4 regions of the Cytobacillus gottheilii genome follow, and region 1 is predicted to be linked to each of the others. Evidence: riboswitches for the same ligand, from Rfam matches in the RefSeq annotation. Region 1 holds a riboswitch; each other region holds the start of a gene.

Region 1 (5,774 bases):
GGTTGTTGGTTTAATTAGGCATGCTGTTAAGAGTGCATTTTAGCAATGCAAAAAGAATGCCGCCCGTTAGGCAGAATATCTTCACAATCATAAAAACAGTTTGAAGCGAATGTTGTTTTTTAGTAAATGTATCGTTTTGTCATCGAAATATATTTACAATTGCCTTTATTAAGAATATTATATTTAGGGATGCGAAATATTAACAAAATTTCTAAAGAAGTCTTGAGGCGATAAGAGCATGTTCTATAAAGAGTGGGTTCACCAAATTAAAGGATATAATCAAAATATCCGGCGTGCCTTTCTAGCCAATATTTTTACACAAATTGGTTTAGGTATTTTTATGGTTATTTACAACTTTTATATTCGTGAATTAGGCTATTCGGATGGGATGAATGGGCAAGTGATTTCATTGACATCACTGGCAACGGCAATCATCCTTATTCCAGCAGGCTTATTAAGCGATCGGTTTGGCAGAAAAAACATTATGCTTTATGGTGCAATCGCAACCGGAGCCGTCTTGATGATCCGCAGCCTGGCTGAAGGGCCGGCAATGTTATTATCGGCTGCTTTTGCAACTGGGCTAACATCTGCTTTTTTACAAGTCTCAAGTATTCCTTGGCTCGCTGAAAACTCTCGAGCAGAACAAAGGGTGCACTTATTCAGCATTCACTTTGCCATTATGACTGGGGCAAATGTCATTGGCAACCTCAGCGGCGGATTATTAACTGATTTCTTCTCATTGTTTATGTCACAACTGAACGGCATAAGAGTTACACTGATGCTGGGAGGTATTATCTTCCTAATTGGAATCTTCCCGATTATAAAGTTCCAAGAAAGCCGCAAGGTGACGAATTCTATTGATAAATCTAAGTCTGATTCCGTAAAGGCTGCCTTGTCGGCAAGAAAAGATAGTTTAAAGATTGTCGTTCTATTTGCAGTCGCACAATTAATTATTGGTGTCGGCGCAGGATTAGTTATACCTTACTTAAATCTATATTTTTCAGATCGTTTTGCCGCTTCAAACTCAGCAGTCGGGATGATTATCTCACTTGGGCAGGCAATGACTGCAGTAGCCATGATTATCGGACCTAAAGTAGTACAAAGATTTGGTGAAGTGAAAGCGGTCGTTATTTTACAGCTATCATCACTGCCATTTTTACTCTTAACCGCTTATACAGAACAGCTTTGGCTTGCAGCAATCGGCTTTCTTTTCCGGCAGGCTTTAATGAATGCGGGAAATCCTATACAAATGTCACTGATGATGTCAAAAGTTGACGATTCTATGAAAGGATTTGCCAGCTCTGTGAACCAGATGGTCTTTAATTTAGGCTGGGCAGTTATGGGACCTGTTTCAACGGGTATTGTGATGATGTATGGTTCTTATTGGGGATACGCTACTGTTTTCACGATTACGGCGATACTGTATTTAATAGGTTCACTTTATTTCCTCATTGTCTTTAAACGCTTTAATCCTAAAAAAATCGCACAAATGACAGCGTAGCCTGCTCTCAACTGACATATTTCTCAGGAAATAATCCCAGACAATACCGTAATAGCAGCGGTCATTGTCTTTTTTTTGGTTAATTTGTTGAATAAAATATGCAGGATAAAGACGCAGTTCCACGGAATAAAGCTTATATAGACTAAGAATTTTGAGGTGTACTCCAATGGAACAGCTGGCTAAATCCTTTATTCAAGAATTAGAGCAAAAACAGCATGTCTTTCAAGTATTGCAGAATCGCAGGCTGACGGTGCATTTTCATAGCGAGGCTGAACACCTATATTTACGGATTGAAGACGGGAGGGCTGATGTTACTTCTCAAATGGAATGTGAGATGGAGATTTATGGCCCTAAAACAACTCTGACTCATCTTTTTCAGCAAAAAATAAAGCTGCGGCAACTGATGAAAGAACAGCCAATCCAAATAAAAGGCCCTTTTCGCAGTATTCTTTTATTAGAAACAATTTTATATCTTGGAAAAAATTAATGGTTTCTTGTTGACTGGGTATATCCTATATGTTAAAATTTCAAACAAATATGAAAATTTAATATTCTTATCAAGAGAGGTGGAGGGACTGGCCCTACGAAACCCGGCAACCGGTTAATTACACGGTGCTAAATCCAGCAGAGCAGATGCTCTGAAAGATAAGAAGAGTTGTGAATTCCAGACCCTCTTCTTCTTGAAGAGGGTCTTTCGCTGTTACGAATTATCGTATGGAGCGAATGCAGCATGATGATACTCAAACGAAAACCAATTAAAAGGAGAGATCGACATGACTGAAAGGAAAAAAAAATATCGTTTCGAAACATTGGGTATTCACGGAGGATTAGAACCGGATCCAGTAACCGGTGCTCGGGCAGTTCCAATTTATCAAAATAATGCTTATCAATTCAAAAATACTGAACATGCTGCAAACCTTTTTGGACTAAAGGAACCAGGTTATATTTATACACGGATACATAATCCGACTGTAAGTGTGTTCGAAGAAAGAGTGGCACTGCTTGAAGGTGGCATCGGCGCACTGGCTGTTTCAAGTGGTCAGGCTGCAATTACTTTATCAATACTAAATATTGCTGGTGCCGGAGACGAAATTGTCGCCGCATCTAACTTATACGGAGGCACCTATAATTTGTTCGCAGTCACATTGCCTAAGTATGGGATAAATGTAAAGTTTGTTGATCCGCAAGATCCGGAAGCTTTTAGAGAGGCAATTACGAATAAAACGAAAGCGGTATTTGCAGAAACAATTGGTAACCCCAGCTTAAAAGTGCTGGATATTGAAGCAGTAGCGACTATTGCTCATGAAAATGGCATACCGTTAATTATTGATAATACTTTCCCTACTCCTTATCTGTGCAGGCCAATTGAATACGGTGCAGATATTGTGATCCACTCTGCCACCAAATGGCTTCTCGGCAATGGAACAACGATGGGAGGGATTATAGTAGATGGCGGCAAGTTTGACTGGAATTCACCGAAATTCCCAGGCTTTACTGAACCCGATCCAAGCTATCATAACTTAGTTTACAGTGAGGCGCTTGGTGAGGCTGCATATATCACAAAGGCACGTGTTCAGCTTTTGCGTGATCTGGGTCCAGCTTTAAGTCCGCAAAATGCATTCCAATTCACTTTAGGAATTGAAACTTTGCACGTGCGCATGAAGGAGCATGTGGCAAATACAAAGAAAATTATCAGCTATCTCAAAAGCCATCCTGCTATAAATTGGCTGTTATACCCTGGAGATGAAGAACATCCAGACAAGGCTTTAGCAGATAAATATCTGCCAAAAGGTGCAGGGTCTGTTGTTGTTTTTGGCATTAAAGGCGGAAGAGAAGCTGGTGCTGCTTTAATTAATAACCTTAATCTTTGGGCACACGTTGCCAATGTAGGCGATGCAAAAAGCTTAATTATCCATCCTGCAAGCACAACCCATCAGCAGCTGGACGATGAAGCATTAAAAATTGCGGGAGTGCCTGAAGATTTAATCCGCATATCTGTCGGAATTGAAAATGCAGAAGATTTAATTGAGGATCTAGAGCAGGCGATTGAGGCGGCAACAGGAATCACAACACTTGCCGCTAAAGCTTAAACAAAGTCTTATCAGAGCAGATATAGAATATTTTGGAATTCACTTTTTTAGTTGACACCCTTATCATGACCGTGATACGATAGCATTCGTAATTTATAAATGAATGTAAACGAATTGAATATAGATGTTTAGCTCTTATCAAGAGAGGTGGAGGGAAGTGCCCTATGAAGCCCGGCAACCGTCATGAAAATGAAATGGTGCCAATTCACTCAAAGCTTATGGCTTTGATAGATGAGAGAAAGGACTTTTTTTAATGCCTTTCTGCTCATAACAGAAAGGCATTTTTATTTTTTGCTAGTTTTCAAGAATTGGAAAATTTGACTGGTTAAAAGATATTTTAATGTGTTTTCTGAAATTGAGGAGAATGAAAGGCATCGTCCAATCAAAAACTATTGTATAGGCAATGTCAGGAATGAGAGGGTGAAACAACATATGATTTCTATAAAAAATGCAAAGAAAATATTTGCAACGAAAAAAGGGAAGGTCAACGCGGTTGATCAAGTGAACCTTGAAATTAAAGAAGGCGAAATTTTTGGAGTGATTGGCTACAGTGGAGCGGGGAAAAGTACATTAATCCGTATGCTAAATGGTTTGGAAATTCCTACTGAAGGCAGTGTAGTCGTTGCCAATAACGAAGTTTCACGCATTAAAGGCAGTGACTTAAGAAAGGCCAGACAAGAGATCAGTATGATTTTCCAGCACTTTAATCTGCTATGGTCCAGAAATGTTAGAGAGAATATTGCCTTTCCACTGGAGATCGCAGGCGTTTCGAAGCAGGAAAGAATAAAAAGAGTGGATGAACTCATCCGTCTTGTTAGTTTAGAGGGGAGAGAGGATGCATATCCTTCCCAGCTGAGCGGAGGGCAAAAACAAAGGGTTGGCATTGCGAGAGCACTGGCGAATAATCCTAAGGTGCTGCTGTGTGATGAGGCAACATCTGCGTTAGACCCACAGACAACAGACTCAATTCTTGAACTGCTTGTCGATATTAATGAACGACTTGGCTTAACCATTGTACTTATTACACATGAAATGCATGTAATTCGCAAAATTTGCCACCGTGTAGCTGTGATGGAGAATGGTCAGATTGTTGAAGAAGGACCTGTTCTTGAAGTATTTAAAAACCCAACTGCACCGATTACAAAGAGATTTGTACAGCAAGTGACTGAACCGGAAGAGACGAAGGAAACTGTTCAGCATCTACTCGACCTTTATCCACAGGGGCAAGTCATTCAGCTTGGCTTTGTTGGTGAGGCTGCAGAACAGCCGCTTATTACGAATTTAATTCGTCATTACTCGGTTACAGTAAATATTCTGCAAGGGAAAATATCACAAACACAAAAGGGTTCTTATGGAACATTATTTATTCATCTTGATGGGGAACAGACGGAAATTGCTAAGGCAATCGACTATATCCATTCCCAGAATGTTGGAGTGGAGGTGATTTCTAATGGTTAATTCACTCATTCCAAATGTCCAATGGGATAAAATGTGGGAAGCTACATTAGAAACATTATATATGACGGCTATATCGGTTTTTGCAACCTTTATCCTGGGTACTATTTTAGGATTGCTGCTCTTTTTAACAGCCAAAGGAAATATTTGGGCTAATGCTCCTGTTAATAAAGTCATTAGTGCCTTTGTTAATATTTTTAGGTCTATTCCATTTATTATCTTAATTGTACTTTTAGTTCCTTTTACAAAGCTGATCTTAGGCACAATGATTGGTCAAAATGCAGCATTGCCTGCTCTTATTATCGGAGCAGCGCCATTTTATGCCCGAATGGTTGAAATAGGTTTGAGGGAAATTGATAAAGGGGTTATTGAAGCAGCGAAATCGATGGGTGCTAAAACTAGCACAATTATCTGGAAAGTGCTTCTACCTGAATCAATGCCAGCATTAGTTTCTGGTATTACAGTTACTGCCATTGCGTTAGTAGGTTATACAGCTATGGCTGGTGTAATTGGTGCAGGCGGACTTGGAAACCTCGCTTATTTAGAAGGCTTCCAGCGTACCCGTGCAGATGTAACGCTTGTAGCAACGATTATTATATTAATTATTGTATTTATCATCCAATTCATTGGTGATTTTATAACATCAAAATTAGACAAACGATAGGAGAGAAAAAAGATGAAAAAATGGTTATCAATTTTATTAGCCTTAACAGTAGCACTAATTATTT
Region 2 (5,774 bases), 220 kb from region 1:
GTTTTCTCCCCATCATCAAAATAGAAGAACGGCTTGATGCCAAAAGGATCACGCGCGCCATATAAACGTTCATCCTGCTTATCCCAAATAACAAATGAAAACATGCCGCGAAGCTTTTCAACGGCCTTTTCCTTATAATAACTGAACAGCGCAATGATCACTTCCGTGTCAGAATGTGTTTCAAATGTCAGTCCCTCTTGAATTAACTCTTCACGGAGTTCTACATAGTTATAGATCTCTCCATTAAAAATAATCCAGTAGCGTTCATTTTCATATGTTAGGGGCTGATGGCCGCTTTCAATATCAATAATACTCAGTCTGCGGAAACCGAACTGAACATAATCATCGTAATAATAGCCAGAATCATCTGGACCTCTATGTGTAATCACATTGTTCATTTTTGTAAATTGTTCTTTAGCTTCTTCACGGAATTGCTGTGCCTGATTATGCACGCAACCTATAAAACCACACATGTATGTAGCACCCACTTATCTTTTCAGTCTTTAAACTTTCAACACAAATACCTTCTAATACTACCACTAATTAGCTGAAAATGGCACTATCTAATGTATTAAATTCGTGTTACTTTCATTGGAAATGGAAGGAAACAGGAAGTTGTATCATTCTTAGCTTTGACGATTTACAGTAAGGATAACCATCTGCGGTTACACCTATATACATTTGACGTAAAAAGATGTGAATTTGTTTCATTATTTATGGTTTGTGGCTGCGATGACTTAATTTAGGATTTGGTCGAGTGTTAAAATGTGAAATTCACTGGTAGAGGCCTTTTGGCACGACTGCATTTTTCTTTTTTTGGATTATAGAGGGGGGTTTCTTCCTTATGCGCGACTCTATTTTCCTTTTTCTGGATTATAGAGGGGGGTTTCTGTCTTTTGCGCGACTCTATTTCCCTTTTTCTGGATTATAGTGGGGTGTTTCTTCCTTTTGCGCGACTCTATTTTCCTGTTTCTGGATTATAGAGGGGTGTTTCTCCCTTTTGCGCAACTCTTTTTTTCCTTTTTCTGGATTATAGAGGGGTGTTTCTTCCTTTTGCGCGACTCTATTTTCCTGTTTCTGGATTTCAGAGGGGTGTTTCTGTCTTTTACGCGACACTGTTTTCCTTTTTCTGGATTATGGAGGGGTGTTTCTTCCTTTTACGCGACACCGTTTTCCTTTTTCTGGATTATAGAGGGGTGTTTCTGTCTTTTACGCGACTCTTTTTCCCTGTTTCTGGATTTCAGAGGGGTGTTTCTCCCTTTTGCGCGACACTGTTTTCCTTTTTCTGGATTATAGAGGGGGGTTTCTGTCTTTTGCGCGACACCATTTTCCTTTTTCTGGATTCTGTAGGGGTGTTTCTGTCTTTTACGCGACACCATTTCCCTTTTTCTGGATTATAGAGGGGTGTTTCTCCCTTTTGCGCGACTCTATTTCCCTTTTTCTGGATTATAGTGGGATGTTTCTCCCTTTTGCGCAACTCTATTTCCCTTTTTCTAGATTTCAGAAGTGAGTTTCTTCCTTTTACGCGACACCATTTCCCTTTTACTGGATTATAGTGGGATGTTTCTCCCTTTTGCGCGACTCCATTTTCCTGTTTCTGAATCCTAAGGGAGTATTTCTCCCTTTTCAACCTCTGTTTCCCTATATCTAGATTAATAAGCCCTGCATACCAACCTCTTTCGCTCCCCTCTCCTCATTCCAAAAGAAAGGCATCCCTCCTCACTTTCCAAGACCTAAGCCCTTGAAAATCTCTCTACAATAAAAAAAGCTAACCATCGGCATCTAAACCAATGATTAGCTTCTTTCGCTAATTGCTATCTGCTATTACTGAAGTGCTTCAGCACGAAGAGCGTCAGCTTTGTCAGTGCGCTCCCATGGAAGATCTAAGTCTGTACGGCCAAAGTGTCCGTATGCAGCAGTCTGCTTGTAGATCGGACGGCGCAGATCAAGCATATTGATAATGCCTGCTGGGCGCAAGTCAAAGTTGTTTCGGACAACATCAACAAGAACATCCTCAGATACCTTGCCAGTTCCAAATGTGTCTACAGAAATGGATACAGGCTGTGCTACACCAATTGCGTATGCAAGCTGAACTTCAACTTTATCAGCTAATCCAGCCGCTACAAGGTTCTTCGCAACATAACGAGCAGCATAAGCAGCAGAACGGTCCACTTTAGTTGGATCCTTACCAGAGAATGCGCCGCCGCCATGGCGTGCATAGCCGCCGTACGTATCAACAATAATCTTACGTCCTGTTAAGCCAGCGTCCCCTTGAGGTCCGCCGATTACGAAACGGCCAGTAGGATTAATGAAATATTTCGTGTTTTCGTCAATTAACTCACTTGGTACAACAGGGTTAATGACATATTCTTTTAAATTGCGCTGAATTTGCTCTAATGTCACTTCAGGGTGGTGCTGAGTAGAAATAACAATTGTATCAATGCGAACTGGTTTGTTGTTTTCATCATACTCAACTGTTACCTGTGTTTTACCGTCAGGGCGCAGGTAAGGAAGAATTTCCTCTTTGCGAACTTCAGTTAAACGGCGTGATAATTTATGAGCCAATGAAATAGGAAGCGGCATAAGCTCCTTTGTTTCATTACAAGCAAATCCGAACATTAAACCTTGGTCTCCTGCTCCAATTGCTTCAATTTCTTCATCGCTCATTTGGCCTTCACGCGCTTCAAGCGCCTGATCAACACCCATAGCAATATCTGCAGACTGCTCATCAATGGATGTTAAAACAGAACATGTTTCAGCATCAAATCCATATTTCGCACGTGTATAGCCAATTTCTTTAACTGTTTCACGAACAATCTTTGGAATATCTACATATGTAGAAGTTGTAATTTCTCCAGCAACTAATACAAGCCCTGTTGTGACAGACGTTTCTGCAGCAACACGTGCATTTGCATCCTTTGAAAGAATAGCATCTAAAATAGCATCAGAAATCTGGTCACAGATTTTATCCGGATGACCTTCAGTTACTGATTCAGAAGTAAACAAACGGCGTTTTGTTGACATCTGGGTTCCTCCCTAACTTCAAATTGGCAAGATTATTGTATGACAATGAATCTTAAATTGATACGGAACTCATTCCCTTAGTAGTATGAAATAAACATGGCGATTTTATTATAATTGGTCGAAAATCAGCGGTTACAGAAAGTTAAATCCGCTTGATTCTGCCGCCATAAAAAAGCGTCTGACTGCAAAATAAAAAACCTTCCCACAAGTGAAAAGGTTGAAAGCAAATCAATTCGCGCCTTTCACTCTTATCGTTCAAGGACTAGATCCTTGCTTCAGGTTAGCACCTTTGCCTTATTTTAAAAAATAAGCAGGTTGCTGGGTTTCATAGGGCCTGTCCCTCCACCAGCTCGGGATAAGAGAGTATCCGTTCAACTGTAAATATTAGCGCACAAGTCTAAAGGATGTCAATTTATTTTTCTAAACTAATTCTAATTCCTTATTAAACCAATCGGATTTATTACAAAGCACAGCTTCCATCATCACATTTTCGTCTGAAGAATTTATGTCTATTTTTAGCAACCATCTTATAAATAGGCTTTCCAATAAGGGGCACGAGCGGGAAGTACATCAATAGACCAGGCACAAAAGCAGGCGGGCATTGAAGCATAATCAATCTTACAGCATAGAAGCCTTTCAAAACTTTTCCACTTCCTGTAATCAGATGAATTTCTTTGCGCAATTCTTTTTGATTGTACCCTGTTTCCCCATTTGTTTTTTCATATTCCTGCAGAGAAACCCAGTTTATTTTATCCAGCCAATCGAGCTTTTCGAAAAGACGTCTCGACTCCTTGCATAATGAACAAGTTCCATCATATAAAACGGTCATTTTCATTTTGATCAGCTCATTTCGTTGTTTTCTTTATTTTAACATTCCCATTATAAGTATGTAAAAAAACAGTCCGGGAGGGTTGCACATTTATTTAATTCTTTTTCATAACACACACAAATAGTATAGACTATTCATATAAATGTGTTATACTATTCGAGAGATGTAATCACTTTCATACTTTGTACTACTAATTCTAAAAAAAGGAAGGTATTCATCAGATGAACTCTGTTAGCCTGTCGAACGGATTATCACAACTATTAAATTCCGAGCATACTCAAACTCAGCTTTCTGTCCCGCAGCTTGTTGAAAAAGTATTAAAAAGGGGCGAAGGTGTGTTAACCTCTACCGGCGCAGTTCGTGCCACTACTGGAACATATACAGGACGTTCCCCTAAAGATAAGTATATTGTTGAAGAAGCTTCAACGATTGATAAAATTGATTGGGGCCCTGTAAACCAGCCGATTTCTGAAGAAGCATTTTCCCGTTTATATGACAAAGTCCTGACTTATTTAAAAAATCAAGATGAAGTTTTTGTCTTTAAAGGATATGCAGGTGCAGATGCAAAACATCGCCTTCCCATTCAAGTAATCAATGAATACGCATGGCATAATTTGTTTGCACATCAGCTCTTTATCCGGCCAACCGCTGATGAGCTGCCTGGTCATAAGTCTGAATTTACTGTTATTTCAGCCCCAAACTTTAAAGCAGATCCTGAGATTGACGGCACAGGATCCGAAACTTTTATTATTATTTCTTTTGAACGGCGCACGGTGCTGATTGGCGGAACAGAATATGCTGGAGAAATGAAAAAATCAATTTTTTCGGTTATGAATTATATACTTCCTGAAAACGGAATCCTCCCGATGCATTGCTCAGCCAATGTCGGAAGAGAGGGTGATGTTGCCTTATTCTTTGGATTATCCGGAACAGGAAAAACGACCTTATCAGCTGATAACAATCGCCGTTTAATTGGAGATGATGAGCACGGATGGTCACCGAATGGCGTATTTAATATCGAAGGCGGCTGCTATGCAAAATGCATTAATCTTGCAGCTGAAAAAGAGCCGCAGATTTTCAATGCAATCCGTTTTGGAGCTGTTCTTGAAAATGTTGCTCTAGACCATGAAACTAGAATAGCTGATTATGATGATAACACGCTGACAGAGAATACGAGAGCTGCTTATCAATTGCAGGCAATTAATAATATTGTTGATCCAAGTGTCGCAGGGCATCCAAATACAATTATCTTCCTGACGGCTGATGCGTTTGGCGTACTGCCTCCTATTTCTAAACTTACGAAAGAACAGGCCATGTATCATTTCTTAAGCGGCTATACATCCAAGCTGGCTGGCACAGAGCGTGGCGTTACGTCACCGCAGGCTACATTTTCTACCTGCTTCGGTTCGCCATTCCTTCCGCTTCCAGCAGTACAATATGCTGAAATGCTCGGCAAAAAAATGGATGAACATAATACAAAAGTTTATTTGGTCAATACAGGCTGGACTGGCGGAGAATACGGTACTGGAAGCCGCATGAAGCTTGCCTATACGAGGGCAATGGTAGAAGCAGCATTGGAAGGCGAATTAAACAATGTTGAAACCATCAAAAATGAAATCTTTGGTTTAGATGTTCCGCTTCATGTAACAGGCGTTCCAGATGAAGTACTTCAGCCTCACAAAACGTGGTCAGACCAAGAAGCCTATAATAAAAAAGCGAAAGAACTTGCAGCTAAGTTCCGCGACAACTTTAAAAAGTTTGATCATGTGGCACATGACATTATTGTAAAAGGCGGGCCAACGCTTTAAAGAAAATTTGCCGCTTCAATAGACGAAGACAAAAGACTATTTGTATGAATACTCCCGATAAAAATAATAAAACAACCCCAATCCTGTGACGGATTGGGGTTGTTTTTAATTAG
Region 3 (5,774 bases), 1.0 Mb from region 1:
AAACCGCTTTTATTCAGTGAGCCAGCAGCAGAGATGTGGTGGGCTTGATCGGAGGAGCGGACTGAAAACGCACGGAACACTATATTTGGGGCTCTCTTGGTCTGATTCGTCTAAATTACTGAGTTCGTTATTGGAAAAAGCGATCATTTGAATTAAAATTAAACCTTTTTCACAACTTTAGAGAGATTAGCAGAGCATTTGAGTAAAAAAGCGGTGGAAAACCGCTCTGGAAAGCCGATATCCGCCAAAAATATCCGCCAAACGCAAAAAGGGAGCTCCTCTCCCTTTTTTTGGCGCTGAAGCTGGACACATTCAAAAAGACTATTCAGCCCATCGTCCGCATCTCATCGACATTCTAAATTTCATAAATCTCGATATTAATCGAGCTTTCTTCCCCTCGTCTGTACAATTGTTTAATTTCGACTCCACACATTGAATCAATACTTGATCGCATTTGCAGCTATTTCCATATTCTCTAAGACACTCATCGTGCTTCTTGCAGCAGGAATCCACATAATTGATCGGCTCTCCCGGACCGCTGCAGCCTGGACCGCAATAGCGGTAGCCACCCGACAAGCAGAAACCAGGACCTCTCGTCCGCCGCCTATTCTGTATTCTCATACTCTATTTCACTCCTTTCTATTATCCATACGCACCTCCACCAAAAAGGATTGGAGGAAAACCTATGAAACTTGCGGAATTTCATGATCATCGCACTAGAAAAACCAAATACCTAGAGGATTTTCGAATAAAGAATAGAATAGTATGTATTAAATAAAAGGGGGAGTTATGATGCTGTCTTTTTTTGAGTATAACTGGCAAGTTCGAGATGAATGGCTGCATTGGTGTGAGCAGCTTTCTCCAGAAGCATTGCTGCAAAAGCGAGTCGGCGGTGTCGGCAGTATTCAATATACACTGTTTCATATTATCGATGTAGAGTATAGCTGGCTGCGTGCGATCCAAAGCAAGGACGATGTGATTTTCGACTTTGACTCTTATAAAAGTTTAGATCAGCTGAAAATTCTTTCTCAGCAAACATTATCTGAGAATAGAGTTTTTATGACGGCAATAGAGCCACATACATATAATCAAAAAGTTTATATCCCATGGGAAGATGAGTTTCATACCGTATCTGATATTCTGCATCATTTAGTGGCGCATGAAATTCACCATATTGGGCAGCTCTCTATTTGGGCAAGAGAACTGGGACTTACACCTATTTCTCCCGGCTACATTGGAAGGCAGTTTTCATCTTTAAGTAAAATATGAGACCTTACAAAAATATCATTCTGATTATCCTGGTATTAGCCTTTTTCGTATTTCCCACTAAGATCTACGCTCTTGACTGTGCAATACCTGATCCCTCGCAGGCCATACATGACTATGAAGCTGTATTTATCGGCAAAGTGATCAGCAGCAGTGACCTGACCAAAAATACTAAACTTGAAGTTGTGCAGTCATGGAAAGGTGTAGACAAGACGAAGGTTAAAATATATGAGGATAACGATTGGGGAAACACATATAAAGCAGGAGATAAAATACTGGTTTTCGCCAATAAGGAATTCGGTTTCTGGAAAGTGCCTCTTTGTGCACCTCTTCAGCAGAATGTTGATGAAACAAATAAAAAATGGCAAGTATATGGGGAACCATTACCACTGAAGCATTCTGCAGGACCGCTGCCTTTATATTTGGCTGTCATGACAGTTTTTTTCTATTTCTTGAATCATTATTTTAAGAAAAGAAAAAGGAGCGGAAATGATTAAAAGCCTCTTTCTCACTTACCGCTTTTTCCGCTCGGTTTCTGCTGTTCTGTTCATACTAAATGGCCAGCGTATGTCTCTGACCAATCCACTGCTTTGTTTCATGTATCAGCTGGCTGTATGCTGCCCCAGAAGAAAATGTATGGTTGGCTCCATTGATAATCCGCTTATCACAGATTCCCTGTTTACGCGTCCGAAATGCATAGTAATAATTGTAGCAATGATTAACGCTAATCTCCTCATCCGCTGTTCCATGTATAAGAAGAACATCTCCATTAAATTTAGATACTAGTTTTAGTGGATGATATTTTTTAAGAGATTCTATAAAGTTTTCCCTTAAGGAATATCCTTGGTAATCAAATTCGCCGCTCTCCTTCAATACCTCCAGCCTTTCCTCTCCAACAATAGCAGTTATATCCTTAAAGGGATGACCAACAGCACTCCATAACACAAGTCTTTTAACTCTCTGATCCCGTGTAGCGGTCAAGAGGGCAACAGCACCTCCAAGACTATGGCCTATAAGCACTAACTGTTCACGGTCTATATGTTCAACCCCCAGTGAATGGCTGATGACAGATTGTGTCTGGCTAATCCAATCATCAATACAGCTTTGCCCGTAATCGCCCTCACTCTCGCCGCATCCTGCATAGTCAAAGCGAACAATTACACATTCCTCCAGTGATAATTCTTTAGAAGCTTTGACAAAGAGACGATTAATTCCAACCTTCGTTCCCACAAAACCGTGACAAATTACGATGACGGGATATTTTTTATTTTCTTTCCCATATGAATCTGGATAATGAATTGCCGCTGCCAGTTCTCGATCTTCCCATCGAATTGAAATATGTCTTATCATTTCTTCACCTCATCTAATGAAATTAATCTCATCGCATTAGTCAGATTTATACTGACAATTAATACTGATACGTAACACATAGCGTCCTAGGCTTTCCGGGCAAAATTCAATACTTAGCAGACACAAAAAAATCCCACCTTATGCTTTTGACAGCATAAGATGAGATTTAATTTACCGTTCTCCTTATCTGCCAAGCAAATACGCTTGTTGGAATTGGCACAGTGCTCAAAGCTTGAGTCTGCTGCCGAGGCTTCAAAGGGCCAAATCCCTCCACCTCTCTGGATAAGATTATGAAATTACATTTATTCTAATACAATTATTGTCAAATATCAATAGGGAATTGCAGCCCTTATAGCACAATTTAAATTGAACACATGGTGGGTGCCCCCAGCAGGAGGAACTCCAGTATTATGCTCTTTTGACTAAAAATGATCCAATGGCAAGAATCATAAATAAAAACAGCAAATAGAGGCTGATTGCTCCTAGTTCTATTGTTTCATGTCCTAACCCCACTAGCACAATCACAACAGCCATGCTGCCAATCAAGACAAAATATAGCGCAGCGGCATAAAAATTCTTCATGTTATTCCATGTTCTTTCATCCACATCAGGTACATGATCTCTTTTTTTCATTTCACGAATTTTAGCGACCGCAGCCACAAGTCCAACACCTGCCACCGTTCCGCCTATACTGGCAGCAACGGCGCTCCATGACAAGTCTGGAATCATCCATTTGGCAATCAGAATACCCACACCCATACAGACAACAATAAAACCCCATGCTAAATACTGCAGATTCTTCATTTTGTATCCTCCTCCAATGTAAATAATTCTTCGATTGGCACATTGAAATATTTAATCATTTTAAGAGCAAGCTCAAGGCTAGGATTATATTTATGCTTTTCAACTGCATTGATCGTCTGCCTCGTAATTTGCAATGCCTCTGCCATCTCAACTTGGCTAATTCCTTTTGCGATTCTGATTTCCTTAATTCGATTGGTAACCTTCAAATGATTCCCCGCCATCCATGTAAAGATATCTTTACACGGAGTATAACATGTTCCAAAAGAAAAAGTAAAGATATCTTTACATAACCGAAAGAATTCATGGATTTTTTTGAAAATAATTCCTTGACTTATTTAAAATTCCCGTTTAATCTAACACTATATTGTTTTACAAGGTAGATGATTATCTCACTACCTTGTAATACATATTAGATTACTCACTAAGAGTATTTTTCTACACAATTAAAAACCATTTGCTCAGCTGCCTAGTAATTTTTAAAATCCAGAAAGGAGGCAAAACGTATTAGAGACCTTACCATGAGCACATAATAACGATCGGCATACTATATCTTTCTGACCAGAAAGACATTTTTAAGCCCCGGTATCTTGCAATACAATATACAATAAAAAGGAAGAATAAGGATGTCTTTTAGAAGTCAATTATTAAAGGGAATTTTAGAAGGATGTATTTTATCAATTATTGAAAGAGAAACGGTATATGGTTATGAACTATCACAAAAGCTTCAGCATTTTGGCTTAAATGATGTAAGTGAGGGATCGATTTATCCGATCCTGCTGCGGCTTCAAAAAGAAGGACTTATAAAAGGAGAAATGCGTGAATCTCCTTCTGGTCCTAAACGCAAATACTATCAGCTAACCACATCCGGGGAACAGGCACTGTTTGAAATCCAAACAGAATGGAGCAGTATTCAAAAACCGGTTGGTAAATTATTGAATAGGAGTAATGATCATGAATGCTAAAGAGTTAATTCGACTAAATAATCAAAAACGCCAACATCTTACAAAAGAAAATGAAGAGTATTATGAGAATATGTTAGTTTATATACGAACAAGTTTATCCGTTTCGGAACAGCAATCTGAGGAATTACTGTTGGAGCTTTTAGATCATTTGGTAGATGCGCAGAACGCAGGGAAAAGTGCGAAAGATGTGTTTGGAGAAGATCCAGCAGCATATTGTAAGGAAATGATCAAGCAGCTTCCTAAAGAACCAAGCAAAAGATCAGCCTTTTTTATAGGTTTCTTATTGCTTCAGTTAGCAGGCATTTTTGCTGTCATTAACGGGATTGGGGACATTATTATCCATTATGTAAAAGACAGGGATCAGACCCTTTATATAGGGACGGCTATCGTCAGTTTCTTTATCATAGCAGCTATTATTTCCCTCGATGTTATTTTGATCTTTAAATGGCTTCAAAATTCTATTTACAAAGCATCTACTAAGATTAAAGACTTCTTTCTTCTCTTTTCTCTTTCTACGATTTCATTACTGGGCATCTTTTTCTTGCCAAAATGGATTCCTTCTTTTGGACATCCAATTGAATCAGGTGGATTCGTATACCTAATTGTGGGCATTGTACTGCTTATTTGTCTAAAAGTGGCAGATCGGAAATATCACATTACAAAATAAAAAAACACCTCTGGTATACAGCAAAATCTATATAGCACACTCCCTTAGAGCTTTAAGGGGGTCTCTTAACTCACCCCCTTATCATAATCATGATTCATAAAAACCTTTTCATATAAAAATAACTGCACAGATTGTACAAAAAGATAAATTGGAATGGAATACAGGGACCTGTAGCCGTTCTTAAAATGAAAAATGCCTACTTTAATTGCCCATACTTCAACAAGAATAGCTAAAGCGGTCCAGCCTAGAATATAAGGAATAACCTTCCAGCCTTTTATATTAAAACGCCGATATATATAAATAAAGATATAACCAAATGGGGCATACATTAAATAACTGAACATATCAAATGTCTGATAGATTGACTGATCGTTTACATCATATAGATCTAATGGAGGTACGGCTAATGTGTGATCAAACATCAGCCCAGTTGTGACACCAAATAATAAACTGAAAACAGCTGATGCCTTCGATAATATCTTAGGAAGAACAATAACAATAATTCCTCCTATTATAATCATCCCCAGGATAACCATTTCATTGGCATTAAAACCTTGCTCATATAGGATGTTTTTCACTTGTCTTCATTCCTTTTGTAATTTTGCGAGACATATATGCGATCAAAACTGTAAGAAGCAACATGACAACATCCATAAGAAGCTCATGTATAAATGACCAATGTTTATACGTGAATATGGACAGTGAACTGAGGAGCACTCTCAAGA
Region 4 (5,774 bases), 1.2 Mb from region 1:
GTCGGATTGCCACAACCTTACGATCATCAGCTAACGTGAAGTAATGTCTAGTATTTTCAGGTACAGAAATCAAATCACCAGGATTTAAATGGACTTCAAAAAACCGGCTGTCTTTTCCCTGAATAACAAAGACTCCATGGCCACTCACAATAAAACGAACTTCATCATCTGTATGATGATGCTCTCTCTGGAAATTTGTTAACAGCTCTTCTAAATTTGGAGTGTTTTCAGATAGTGAAATGATGTCCGCAGCTTTATATCCCCGTTTTTCAGAAATCTCTTTAATTTCATCATGAAAAGCGTCAAGGATCGACTGTTTATCATCATCTGATAGATTGAATTTTTCATGCAATTCACCATCCAGTTTAGCCATATTCCAATTTTCATAGATAACTTCCTGACTTTCTAAAAATGCCGCAACCTCTGCTTGCTCTAAAATAACTTCCTCTGAATTTTGAAATTGAATAGTAGCCATTAATTTTTTCCTCCCGTCAATTGTAAAAGTTTTAATTTATATTGAAATAAAAATTCACTTGCTTCCAATAATTTTTTTGCCTCAAATCCGTTCCTGCCCCAAACGGTGATGCCATGATTACGGATTAGAACAGCTCCTTTATCACTGTTTATATGTTCCTTAAATGCTTCAGCTAAACGCGGGATAGAGGCATAGTTATTGATAATAGGGATGGTAAGAACGGCATCTTCTTCCCATAAATCAAAAGCCTTAATTAGCTCTTGATCCTGAAATTCCACTTGGCCATTCTCTCCATAAAGTTCTGAGATTACATTGTTAGCCACAGTATGTACGTGCAGGCTGCAGCCGGCATTACTTTGACGGTATATAGCAGAATGGAGCAATGTTTCAGCAGAAGGTTTTAAGTTTGTATCTTCAACTGGCAGACCTTCTAAATTGACCAGTAAAAAATCCTCATTCGTTCTTTGTTTTTTATCTTTACCGCTTGCAGTTACATAAAAATGTGAAGAAGTATCACTTACTTTTATGGCTAAATTTCCGCTTGTGCCCATAAACCAATCTCTTTGAGCCAATTCATCTTTTATGTCTGCTAATTCATTCCACTTTTGTTCATATAGATTCATATTTTTACCTCAATCATTTCTTCTAATTTATTAATAATGTCGTAGAAGTTATGGAATGACTGGTAAGGAATGTCATATTGTTCACATTTTTTGATAAGAAAGTCTCTGGCGAATACATGGTTTGCCAACTTTGCTGCCTGCAAATCGGTAATTGAATCTCCGATCACAATTGTTTCCATGTCTTGATCTGAAAGTGAACGAATAATCGATGGCTTGCAGCATCCGCATCCTTGGGAAGAACATAAATCATCACATGAATGAGGATAAACGATGTTAATCTTCTCACCCGAAAACTCTGCATGATTGCAAAATATGTTCTCAAAAGGTCCATAGGGTTCTAATACAGGATGTAAGAAGAAATCAATTCCCCCGCTGACAATGTATAACGGAATATCGTGTTTTTGAGTAAATGAAATAAATTCACCAAAGCCTTCACGAATTTTTGCATTTTCTAAAACATAAGAAATAATTTCATCTTTAAGAGAGGAGGGCAGCAGTGAAAATAATTGTTTGACACCTTCCTGGATGGATAGCTCCTCGTTTAAGATGGCATTTTTGATTTCATTCGCTTCAGCAGAAGCGAACTTTTCCATAATCATAATAATATTGTCACTTTCAGTAATCGTGCCGTCAAAATCGCAAAATATAATTGGATTCACATTCATACAACTCCCCATAAGTCTAAAGCCGATTTTAATTCTTTATGCTGAGATGCTGCCTCCTCAAGTGTAATGCCTTTTAATACTGCGTCGACAGCTTGCCGGAATGCTTTACCTCCTCCAATGGCGCCCTGGGGATGGCCGTGTACTCCTCCGCCGGCATTGATAATGCAATCTGTTCCAAAATCATTGATTAGCTTAGGCACTAAACCGGGGTGAATGCCCGCAGATGGTACTGGAAATGCTGCCGCCAAGGAAGATTCCTCCCGCAATGCCTGAGCGATCCTTAAGGTTTCATCTCGGGGCATTGCAACACTTCCATATGGGGAAGGGAATAAGGAAAAATCTGCTCCTGCATAGCGGACTAGTTTTCCAAGCGCTAATGAACTTGACAATCCATAGAAGTCTGAAGAAATGAATGCTCCGCTAAACGCAGGGTGTGCCATTAAAGGCAAGGCAATTTCATCGTCTTCAGCTAATTCCTGGAGTACATCCAGCCCATATGTATGAACATTAAAAAGAAGTGCATCTGCTCCGAGCTCCTTTGCCTTTCTGGCTTGGTCACGCAACTTAGATGTCCGCCCAGTTAAGTTGACTGCATATAGAGTTCGGTGTCCAGTTTCCTCGTAAACATTCTGCAAAATTTCTCTCGATGACACAATGCGTTCATTAAAAGGAGTAAGCTCGTTCTCAAATAAGATTTCATCATCTTTTACAAGATCTACTCCGCCTAATGCTTGATTTTTCAGCTGTTCATTTAAAAAAGGTAAATCCCTGCCAATAACTCCTTTAAAAATACTCATGACAAGTGGCCGATCAAATACTCCAAGCGACTCTCTTATCTGGGAAATTCCAAAGCGGGGACCAGGAAAGTGAGCTGTTATATCTGAATCAAACTCAAGGTCCAAAAGTTTTATTTCTCCGTCTAAAGAGAGCTTGCCAAAAACAGTTGTTAAAATGGCAGGCAAATCAGCGGTAAAGTTGGCGGAAGGATAAGCAATTTTTCCTTCTGCCCTTACTTCACCAAAGCGGGAAGGGTGCTCATCATCATAGAATTCTCTCACTGACACAACTCTGCCTTTATGTTTTCTTAACTGTTCCTGATCGACAGCGGGGAGATCTGTCCAAGATCCTACAGTTAATCCAAGGGCAATACTTTCAAGTTTAGCTTCCAGTTTTCCGGGCTTTCCGTATATTTGATAGGTTGCAATGATTTCACTCATATAAATCTCTCCTAAACACTTTGATTATAGGGTTTTGTGCAGCATTAGGATAATAGCTGAAAAGCAAAAAACCTCTTCACATAAGAAGAGGTTAATAAAAGTATTAACAGCTTCTTATCTTCCAGCTAATGCTGCAAGAATTAGCACCGTGTCCATTCATTTGGATCGGTTGCCGGGTATCATCGGGCTCGTCCCTCCACCTGCTCTTGATAAGAAAATGAAATTTTATAAATTAACTGAATATATCCCGTATTATTACATCACCAATTCATTCTGTCAATTATGAATTTTTAAAATTGAGGTTATCAGATTATACGATCGAAAACTGAAATTATTCTTGAGAATAAGTTAAACAACGCTAGTGCCTTTTAGGGTAGCTGTTTAAGATACATAGTATGGAGGATGCAGCTGAAAAATGATCAAAATATTGTATGCAGAAGTAATTTTTCAAACATATGTGGCTTAGTAAATAAAAAAACATTTGACATATTCAGAAAAGTGGTGCTAACATTTTCCTCAAGTAAACAACTTGAATATGTGATTTACACTCTTATCCAGAGCTGGCGGAGGGAAATTTGGCCCGATGAAGCCCAGCAACCGACCGTAATATCGTTGTGAGACGAGGCGCAGTTAAATCGCGCCAGAGGGCACGGTGCTAATTCCATTCAGAGAGAAATCTTTCTGAGAGATAAGAGGCGATAGATAATTTCGATTGCCTCTTTCTGATGAAGGAGGCATTTTTAATTTTGCGAAAAAAAATGCCGGCTTCATAAAACTCAGCAATTACATTGAGAGGAGTGGCGGCATGGCCATATTAGCAAAACAATCATACGAAAGCTTAACAGAGGATACAGCAATTCATTTAGCAAAAGAACTGAACCTTTTTCCTGAACACGCATCGTTATCTTGCATTGAAATAGGTGATGGGAACTTAAATTATGTCTTCAAGATAAGTGATAGGATAACAGGCTCAAGTGTCATTATTAAACAGGCACTTCCATATGCAAAAGTTGTAGGAGAAAGCTGGCCGCTGACGATTAAGAGGTCAACGATCGAAGCAAACGCTTTAAAAAAACATGGTGAATATGTGCCCCATCTAGTTCCAAAAGTGTTTGCAGCAGATGAACATTTAGCCATTACCGTTATAGAGGATTTATCACATTTAGAAATAGCTAGAATTGGACTGATCAACGGAGCTGAGTATCCTAATCTATCACAGGATATTGGAGAATATTTAGCAAAGACACTTTTTTTCACCTCTGATTTTGCACTTCATCCTTTTGAAAAGAAACGTCTTGCAGCACAATTTTCAAACCCGGAACTATGTAAAATCACGGAGGACTTAGTTTTTACAGATCCATTCTTTAACCATGATTCGAATGATTATGAACCGGAGCTTGCTGAACTAGTTTACGAACTATGGAAAAACACAGAGCTAAAGGTTGAAGCAGCTAAATTGAAAAGGTCATTTGTAACAGAAGCAGAATCCCTTTTACACGGAGATTTGCATACGGGCAGTATTTTTGCGGGCCCTGCAGAAACAAAGGTCATTGATCCGGAATTTGCTTTTTATGGTCCTATTGGTTTTGATGTCGGCCAGTTTATCGGCAACTTACTATTTCAGTCTATTGTCAGAACAGGTGTAAAAAGAGACATGATTCATACTCACATAAGAACGACTTGGGATGTTTTTTATTCCACGTTTTCTGAATTATGGGAAAGTCATAATATTGAACCTTTTTCTAAAACAGAAGGAGTGAAAGAGGATTTTTTACAAAAAGTTTTCAGGGATACTTTAGGGTTCGCAGGCTGTGAACTGATCCGCAGAACAATCGGACTATCTCATGTAAAAGACCTGGATGGAATTGAGCCTAAAGATCAAAGAATTTTGTTTAAGAAAAGGGCCATTGAACTTGGAACGACACTCATCTTAAACAGAAGCCAATGGACTTCTATTACAGACCTCATTGGCAGATTGGAGGAGGAAATATCATGACAATTCCAGTTTCAATTCTTTGGAATCAAGATCAACTAACCATTTTAAATCAGCAAAAGCTGCCGCATGTTATTGAATATATACATTTAGACACAATAGAAGCAGTTTTTGATGCGATTATCAGTTTAAAGGTTCGAGGAGCACCTGCCATCGGAATCACAGCTGCATATGGTTTGGCAATCGGAGCAAGTCAATTCTCAGCAGAAAAGTTAGAGGACTTTCAACAGGAGCTTCATGAACAATACATTTACTTAGCAGGTTCCCGGCCAACTGCTGTGAATTTATTTTGGGCTCTTGAAAGACTAATGAAAAAAGCAGAGACTGCGAAAACAGTGGAGGAAGCAAAGGCGATCCTTTTAGCTGAAGCAATAGCTATTCACAAAGAGGATGAGGAACATTGCCGGAAGATTGGTGAATATGCACTGTCTGTACTTGGTGATTACAGAAATGTTATGACCATTTGCAATGCAGGTTCTATTGCCACTGCAAAATATGGAACAGCACTGGCACCTTTTCATTTAGGTGCAGAAATTGGCAAGGAGTTTCATGTTTATGCATGTGAAACAAGACCCGTATTTCAAGGATCCCGTCTAACGGTTTGGGAGCTGCAGCAATCAGGGGTAGAGGTGACATTAATTACCGATGGCATGGCCGCTCACACAATTCAGGCAAAAGGAGTGCAGGCCATCATTGCAGGTGCTGATCGTATAGCAGCAAATGGAGACAGTGCCAATAAAATCGGTACATTGGGATTGGCTATTTTAGCAAAAGCTTTTAAAATTCCGTTCTATATTGCTG

What was found. A riboswitch is a leader RNA that binds a small molecule or an ion and turns the genes downstream of it on or off. The one in region 1 is predicted to bind S-adenosylmethionine.
Positions count from the first base shown of each region.
Region 2: it holds a riboswitch for S-adenosylmethionine, as region 1 does, so the genes downstream of both, metK (methionine adenosyltransferase) here and J1899_RS18865 (methionine ABC transporter ATP-binding protein) in region 1, are expected to answer to the same signal.
Region 3: it holds a riboswitch for S-adenosylmethionine, as region 1 does, so the genes downstream of both, J1899_RS01570 (alpha/beta hydrolase family protein) here and J1899_RS18865 (methionine ABC transporter ATP-binding protein) in region 1, are expected to answer to the same signal.
Region 4: it holds a riboswitch for S-adenosylmethionine, as region 1 does, so the genes downstream of both, J1899_RS12685 (2,3-diketo-5-methylthiopentyl-1-phosphate enolase) here and J1899_RS18865 (methionine ABC transporter ATP-binding protein) in region 1, are expected to answer to the same signal.

Region 1 is NZ_CP071709.1:3,777,578-3,783,351, reverse strand. Features, by position in the region: gene J1899_RS18880 (MFS transporter) at 239-1,501, shown strand; gene J1899_RS18875 (SCP2 sterol-binding domain-containing protein) at 1,668-1,988, shown strand; SAM riboswitch class I at 2,053-2,153, shown strand; gene J1899_RS18870 (O-acetylhomoserine aminocarboxypropyltransferase/cysteine synthase family protein) at 2,275-3,591, shown strand; SAM riboswitch class I at 3,724-3,829, shown strand; gene J1899_RS18865 (methionine ABC transporter ATP-binding protein) at 4,024-5,049, shown strand; gene J1899_RS18860 (methionine ABC transporter permease) at 5,042-5,710, shown strand; gene J1899_RS18855 (MetQ/NlpA family ABC transporter substrate-binding protein) at 5,723-5,774, shown strand, end outside.
Region 2 is NZ_CP071709.1:3,557,246-3,563,019, forward strand. Features, by position in the region: gene asnB (asparagine synthase (glutamine-hydrolyzing)) at 1-473, opposite strand, end outside; gene metK (methionine adenosyltransferase) at 1,825-3,024, opposite strand; SAM riboswitch class I at 3,270-3,386, opposite strand; gene J1899_RS17535 (thiol-disulfide oxidoreductase DCC family protein) at 3,485-3,859, opposite strand; gene pckA (phosphoenolpyruvate carboxykinase (ATP)) at 4,075-5,661, shown strand; gene J1899_RS17545 (DUF2584 domain-containing protein) at 5,767-5,774, opposite strand, start outside.
Region 3 is NZ_CP071709.1:285,739-291,512, reverse strand. Features, by position in the region: gene J1899_RS01585 (sugar phosphate isomerase/epimerase family protein) at 1-48, shown strand, start outside; gene J1899_RS22530 (Parvovirus coat protein VP1-like protein) at 322-621, opposite strand; gene J1899_RS01580 (DinB family protein) at 790-1,269, shown strand; gene J1899_RS01575 (hypothetical protein) at 1,266-1,763, shown strand; gene J1899_RS01570 (alpha/beta hydrolase family protein) at 1,819-2,616, opposite strand; SAM riboswitch class I at 2,797-2,905, opposite strand; gene J1899_RS01565 (hypothetical protein) at 3,025-3,420, opposite strand; gene J1899_RS01560 (helix-turn-helix transcriptional regulator) at 3,417-3,626, opposite strand; gene J1899_RS01555 (PadR family transcriptional regulator) at 4,044-4,382, shown strand; gene J1899_RS01550 (DUF1129 family protein) at 4,372-5,049, shown strand; gene J1899_RS01545 (hypothetical protein) at 5,115-5,627, opposite strand; gene J1899_RS01540 (hypothetical protein) at 5,608-5,774, opposite strand, start outside.
Region 4 is NZ_CP071709.1:2,573,118-2,578,891, reverse strand. Features, by position in the region: gene J1899_RS12700 (1,2-dihydroxy-3-keto-5-methylthiopentene dioxygenase) at 1-475, opposite strand, end outside; gene J1899_RS12695 (methylthioribulose 1-phosphate dehydratase) at 475-1,098, opposite strand; gene J1899_RS12690 (2-hydroxy-3-keto-5-methylthiopentenyl-1-phosphate phosphatase) at 1,095-1,757, opposite strand; gene J1899_RS12685 (2,3-diketo-5-methylthiopentyl-1-phosphate enolase) at 1,760-2,980, opposite strand; SAM riboswitch class I at 3,092-3,196, opposite strand; SAM riboswitch class I at 3,528-3,675, shown strand; gene mtnK (S-methyl-5-thioribose kinase) at 3,786-4,976, shown strand; gene mtnA (S-methyl-5-thioribose-1-phosphate isomerase) at 4,973-5,774, shown strand, end outside.